2 linked regions of the Microbispora hainanensis genome follow. The protein of the gene in region 1 interacts with the protein of each later gene in a pairwise test. Links are inferred from orthologs where the notes say so. Each region holds a gene or a part of one and is shown in the gene's direction. Other genes may lie near its edges.

Region 1 (3,244 bases):
TGCTCCGGCCCAGCGTGCGGACGCGTCAGATCCGGCTCGTCAGCGCCAGTCGCTCACTGATCACCCGATGGCCGTGATCGGCCACGAGGCGGAGCTCCGACTCGTTGAGCGGAAGCAGCCACAGCCACCGTACGGCGTCGCCGCCGAACATGAATCCCGACATGTCGGGTAGCCCGGGCGGGTCCATCAGCATGAGCACCCCCTGGTGCCCGCCGTCCAGCGGAAACGTGGCCGGATCCTGGAACCAGCGGGCCGTGTGCCCATGCCCCAGCCAGGTGACCGACCGCCACGGATACTGCCCCAGCCAGGCGAACAGCCGTGCGGCGGCCCTCGGATCCTGCCTGGTCGCCAGCGCGAGTTCCACCCGGCACGCCGTGTCGTACATCTCCGCGGCGGGCATCCGCTGGCAGCTCATGCCGACGGTGGACAGCACGGTGTAGTCCCGGGTGAACGTCGGCGGGCGCTCGCTGACGCCCACCAGCGGGAACCGGTCGCCGGAGACGTCCCAATAACGGCCGGGCGGCCCGAGCCTGCTGTCCAGGTGCCCGAGCACGAACTGCTGGTAGGTGGCCCAGCTGCCCTCCGCCTGCCGCCACTGCCAGTACGCGCGGGCCTTGGCCACGCGGGGAGACAGGCCCTCCAGCGCCTCGCCCAGCGGCCAGGCGAACGGCGACTCCCCGACGGCGTCCCGCGCGTACCCGGGCAGGCCGTGCTCCAGGTCGGCCCACGCCGGAATGACCGCCAGGAGCGCGTCGTTCTCGTACAGGGCGACGCCGTCGCCCTCCTCGAACCACAGCACCGACAGCGACTCCGCGTCCAGGGGCGGGCGGCCCGAGGGGTGCGCGGTGTGCGCCTCGGGCATCACCGGCGGCAGCCCTGCCTCGGCGCGGCCCGCATCGGCCTCGGCGGGCGCCGGGACGTGGTTGGCCAGCCAGACCGCTCCGTGGACGATCCCCTTCGCGTCACGAAGGTAAGCTACGGAGGAGGTCCGGTCGGCTTCGATCGTCAGTGTGCGGCTCCCGTAGGGGTTGGTGCTGGTGAGCACGACAGTGGTGTCCACACCTCACCTCTCGTACGCCTCCGGGATTCGACCGCCAGACAGAATGTAAAGCCGCGTGCGCCGGTCGTTAAGACCACGGCCGCGGATGATGGAAAGGGTTTTGCGTGAGCGAGCAGCCGAAGACCGGGCAGCTGACCTTCGTGGCGCCCCGCAGGGCCAAGCCGCAGCGCCACCTCGCCGACCTGACCATGGCCGAGCGCCGGGCGGCCGTGGCGGAGCTGGGGGAGAAGCCGTTCCGCGCCGACCAGCTCTCCCGCCACTACTTCACCCGGCTGACCGGCTCTCCCGAGCAGATGACCGACCTGCCGGGCGCGCTGCGCGAGCGGCTGGTCGAGCAGCTCATGCCCCCACTGCTGACCTCCGTACGCGAGATCACCTGTGACGACGGCATGACGCGCAAGACGCTGTGGAAGCTGTTCGACGGCTCGCTGGTCGAGTCGGTCCTGATGCGTTATCCCGACCGCGTCACCATGTGCGTCTCCTCCCAGGCCGGATGCGGCATGAACTGCCCGTTCTGCGCGACGGGGCAGGCCGGGCTCACCCGCAACATGTCCACGGCCGAGATCGTCGAGCAGGTCGTCGCGGGCGCCCGGGCGCTGGCGCGCGGCGAGGTTCCGGGCGGTCCCGGCCGGGTGACCAACGTGGTCTTCATGGGCATGGGCGAGCCGATGGCCAACTACAAGGCCGTCATCGGCGCCGTACGCCGCCTGGTCGACCCCGCGCCGGAGGGCCTGGGCATCTCGGCGCGCGGGATCACGGTCTCGACGGTCGGCCTGGTGCCCGCGATCGGCAAGCTCGCCGACGAGGGCCTGCCGGTGACGCTCGCCGTCTCCCTGCACGCCCCGGACGACGAGCTCAGGGACACGCTCGTGCCGATCAACACCCGGTGGAAGGTCGCCGAGGTGCTCGACGCGGCCTGGAGCTACGCGGCCAAGACCAAGCGGCGCGTGTCCATCGAGTATGCCCTGATCAAGGACATCAACGACCAGGAGTGGCGGGCCGACCTGCTCGGCCGCCTGCTCAAGGGCAAGCTCGTGCACGTCAACCTGATCCCGCTCAACCCCACGCCCGGCTCGAAGTGGACCGCTTCGCGTCCCGAGGACGAGCGGGCGTTCGTACGCCTCCTGGAGTCCCACGGCGTCGCCGTCACCGTACGGGACACCCGGGGGCGGGAGATCGACGGGGCGTGCGGGCAGCTCGCCGCGGCGCCCCAATAAGGCGCGGCACCCGCGTCCCGATACCCGCGTCCCGATACCCGCGTCCCAAGACCGCGCTCCGACGATCGGTGCCTTGGTGTCCGGCACCCTGACGACCGGCACCTCGGCGACCGGCGTGGTGGTGCCTCAGGGGCGTGTGCGGCGCAGCCACGTGTAGGCCGCCAGGCCGATCGCGGGCCACAGCAGCGACTGTGCGGTGATCAGGGGCAGCCCGGACAGCAGCACCCCGTGATGGGCGTCCCGCATCCAGCCCATGACCGGCACGGTGAGCCAGCGGGCCCCGGCCATGCTGAGCACCAGCATCGACAGGTAGCCGAGGATCAGGGCGATCGTGGACACCGCCGGGGAGGGCAGGATCGGGCGGCTCGTCAGCGCTCCGAGTGTGAGGCCCGCCGCCGCGGACAGCAGATGCAGCCACACGCCCACCAGCAGCACGGTGAGGGTGGGGGAGCCGACGAGGCGGAGGAGCAGCGCGGCCTCGCCGATCGCCGCCAGGACGAGCAGCGACGCGTACGCCGCCAGAAGGCCGCCGGCCAGTTCCTTCGCGCCCAGGGCCGAGATGGCGACGCTGCGCTGCTCGTCGGGCTCGGTGTCGAGCAGGCCGCGCGCGGCCCAGGCGAGCACCGGCACGAGCATGGCCGCCGAGTCCGCGGTGGCCGCGATCTCCTGCCCGGCGGGAATGGGGCTCGCGTAGAGGATCGCGAGCAGTGCCAGCAGCGCGATCAGCGGTTGCAACGCCCGGTGTGAGGCGACGTAGCCGGCCAGGCGGAACCTCGCCAGCGCCATCACGGCGGTCATCCGGCGACCTCCCGGGTGGCGCGGGCCGTGATGTTCACCGTGCAGCCCTCGGCACGCAGACGGTCGGCCAGGTCCTGCGCCTTCGACGCGGCCACCGCCACCTCCAGCACGGTCAGGGCCGGCTCCCCGGCGCCCTCGATCGGATCGATCGGATCGAGCTCCCGTAGGG
Region 2 (3,199 bases), 780 kb from region 1 along the record:
TCGAGTCGGCCACGGTCGAGCGCGGCTGGCCCGGGACGCTGCACGTCAGCGTGGTCGAGCGCGTTCCCGCCGCAGCGGTGCCCATGGGCGTGACGACCGCGATCGTCGACCGCTATGGCGTCGTCCTGCAGGAGGTGGCCGTGGCCCCGCCCCGGCTGCCGGTGCTGCGCGTCCAGCGGGCCGCCGTGGACGACCCCGCCACCAGAGCCGGGCTCACCGTGCTCCGGGCGCTGCCGGAGAGCGTCCTGCAGCGCCTGCGGGAGCTGCGCGTCCCCTCGCCCCGGTCGATCACGCTCAAGCTCACCGACGGCCGTACGGTCGTGTGGGGAGACGCGGAGCGCTCGGCACAGAAGGGACGTGTCCTGCTCGCCGCCCTCGCCAAGCCGGGAACCAGCTACGATGTCAGCTCGCCGCAGGTGGTGACGGTCAAGTGAGATTTCTCACGGGCCGGGAAAACGTGGTCCGGGCCCGCCGGAGAGCGGGGCTTCGTGCGAAAAGGACAGCGCGCGACACGCCGGACGGCCTTGCGGCGCGGTTAGTTGACCCTGGGGGACGCGCAACCCTACTGTCCGTATCAATCCTCAGGTTGACATAACTCTAAATCTCAACTTGAGGGTGAGAGTTCAGAAGACAGCGGGCCCTGCCCGCATGAAACGCAAACGAGCGGAAAGGCCCCTCGTCGTGGCAGCACCGCAGAACTACCTCGCGGTCATCAAGGTCGTCGGCATCGGCGGCGGCGGAGTGAACGCCGTCAACCGGATGATCGAGGAGGGACTCAAGGGCGTCGAGTTCATCGCCATAAACACTGACGCCCAGGCGCTGCTGATGAGTGACGCCGACGTGAAGCTCGACGTGGGCCGCGAGCTCACGCGGGGTCTCGGCGCGGGCGCCAACCCCGAGGTGGGCCGCAAGGCCGCCGAGGACCACCGGGAGGAGATCGAGGAGGTCCTCAAGGGCGCCGACATGGTGTTCGTGACCGCGGGCGAGGGCGGCGGCACCGGCACCGGCGGCGCGCCGGTCGTGGCCAGCATCGCCCGCTCCCTCGGCGCGCTGACGATCGGCGTGGTCACCCGGCCCTTCAGCTTCGAGGGCAAGCGCCGGGCCATGCAGGCCGAGGCCGGCATCGAGACTCTCCGCGAGGAGGTCGACACGCTGATCGTCATTCCGAACGACCGGCTGCTGTCGATCTCCGACCGCCAGGTGAGCGTGCTCGACGCGTTCAAGGCCGCCGACCAGGTGCTGCTGTCCGGTGTGCAGGGCATCACCGACCTCATCACCACGCCCGGTCTGATCAACCTGGACTTCGCCGACGTGAAGTCGGTCATGTCCGGCGCGGGCTCGGCCCTCATGGGCATCGGTCACGCCCGGGGCGACGACCGGTCGGTCGCCGCCGCCGAGATGGCGGTCTCCAGCCCGCTGCTGGAGGCGAGCATCGACGGCGCCCACGGCGTGCTGCTGTCCATCGCGGGCGGCTCCGACCTGGGCCTGTTCGAGATCAACGAGGCGGCCCAGCTCGTCAGCAACGCCGCCGCGCCCGACGCCAACATCATCTTCGGCACGGTCATCGACGACGCGCTCGGCGACGAGGTGCGGGTGACGGTCATCGCGGCCGGGTTCGACGAGCCCGCGCCGGCCAAGCCGGTGGCCGCGCCGTTGTCGCGGCCCCAGCAGGCGGCCCGTCCCGCGACGCCCCCGCCCGCCCCGGCCAAGCCGGAGCCGCGCGTGGAGCCCGCACCGCCCGTGCGTCCGGTGAGCAGCGTGGCGCAGCCCGCGACTCCGCCGGTGACCCAGCTTCCGGTGAACTCGCTTCCGGCCACTCCGGTGCCGCCGCCGGCCCAGCCCGCGAGCCAGCCGGTCCAGCAGGCGACGTCGCAGCCGGCGTCCGCGCCGCAGGCCCAGCAGGCCGAGGGGTCCACGGCGTTCCCGCGTGAGACTGCCGACGGCGGTCGCGACCAGGGCGCCACCGGACCGCTGTCGATCCCGCGCCCGGCTCCCGAGCCGCCGACCCCGATCACCTCCAGGACCGCGCAGCCGGGCCCCCGGCGTCCGGTGGTGTTCGAGGAGCAGGAGGAGGACCTCGACGTGCCGGACTTCCTCAAGTGACCATGGACATCCGTACGGCCGGGGGCGCGGTCCGTGGGTGACCGGCGCGAGGAACTGGCCGCGGCCCTGGCCGAGGTGGAGCGGCGGATCGAGGACGCCTGCCGGGCCGCGGGCCGGTCGAGGTCGGAGATCACCCTGATCGCGGTGACGAAGACCTACCCGGCCTCCGACGTGCGGCTGCTCGCCGAGCTCGGCGTGTCGCACATCGGCGAGAACCGAGACCAGGAGGCGGCGGCCAAGGCGGCCGAGTGCGCCGGTCTCGGCCTCACGTGGCACTTCATCGGCCAGTTACAGACCAACAAGGTCCGCTCGGTCGTCTCCTACGCCGACATGGTCCACTCGGTGGACCGCCCCCGGCTGGTGGACGCGCTCGGCCGCGAGGCCGTACGCGCGGGGCGCGAGGTCGACTGCCTCATCCAGGTCGCCCTCGACGCCGCTCCGGGCGAGGGCGGGGCCGGACGGGGCGGCGCGGCACCGCAGGAGGTGCCGGCGCTCGCCGGGCTCGTGGCGAAGACGGAGGGGCTTCGCCTGCGAGGGGTCATGGCGGTCGCCCCGCTGGGGGAGGACCCGTCGGCCGCGTTCGCGCGGCTGCGGGCCGTCGCCGAGCGGGTCCGCGAGGAACACCCCACGGCCGACGTCATATCGGCCGGAATGAGCGGAGACATCCCCCAAGCTGTGGCGAACGGCGCGACACACCTTCGAGTCGGTACGGCGTTGCTCGGCCGCAGAAAGCCCTTCGTCAGGTAATGTCCCCCAAGTGGACCATGGTGTCCGCGCACAGGTAGAGGTCGATCAGCGGTGAGCTCCAAGGGGGGTACGGCTACCGCCCTGGCCTTCCAAAGGGACCTTGAAGGCACCAGTAACGCGGAGGACGACGAGCGATGGCCGGCGCGATGCGCAAGATGGCGGTCTACCTCGGTCTCGTGGAGGACGACCGCTACGAAGACAGGTACGCGGCAGAATACGGCACAGACGAGGACTATGGCGACGAGGAGTACGAGTCGCCGCGGCGCGGCTTCGCCGGGCCCTCGGGCGCGCACTCCGGGCCCCTGGAGCGCGAGGACGACGCCGAGACGGCCGTCCCCGCCCCGCGTCC

The links.
Region 2: the proteins of rlmN (region 1) and ftsZ interact in binary tests that used the Escherichia coli proteins (3 or more experiments, as listed by UniProt). The link is inferred for Microbispora hainanensis from one-to-one orthologs.

Annotation. Positions count from the first base shown.
Region 1 is NZ_CP108086.1:4,387,289-4,390,532, forward strand. What follows is about bases 288-3,220. They hold rlmN (23S rRNA (adenine(2503)-C(2))-methyltransferase RlmN), read left to right. Parts: upstream 288-1,164; coding sequence 1,165-2,277; downstream 2,278-3,220. Other genes in these bases: OHB01_RS20590 (suppressor of fused domain protein), read right to left, coding at 288-1,060; OHB01_RS20600 (hypothetical protein), read right to left, coding at 2,404-3,075; OHB01_RS20605 (ABC transporter ATP-binding protein), read right to left, coding at 3,072-3,220. Also shown: more of OHB01_RS20590, read right to left, coding at 26-287; more of OHB01_RS20605, read right to left, coding at 3,221-3,244.
Region 2 is NZ_CP108086.1:5,170,926-5,174,124, forward strand. The notes cover bases 5-2,892. They hold ftsZ (cell division protein FtsZ), read left to right. Parts: upstream 5-681; coding sequence 682-2,103; downstream 2,104-2,892. Other genes in these bases: OHB01_RS24175 (cell division protein FtsQ/DivIB), read left to right, coding at 5-434; OHB01_RS24185 (YggS family pyridoxal phosphate-dependent enzyme), read left to right, coding at 2,137-2,850. Outside these bases: more of OHB01_RS24175, read left to right, coding at 1-4; OHB01_RS24190 (cell division protein SepF), read left to right, coding at 2,985-3,199. UniProt on the Escherichia coli protein: Essential cell division protein that forms a contractile ring structure (Z ring) at the future cell division site. The regulation of the ring assembly controls the timing and the location of cell division.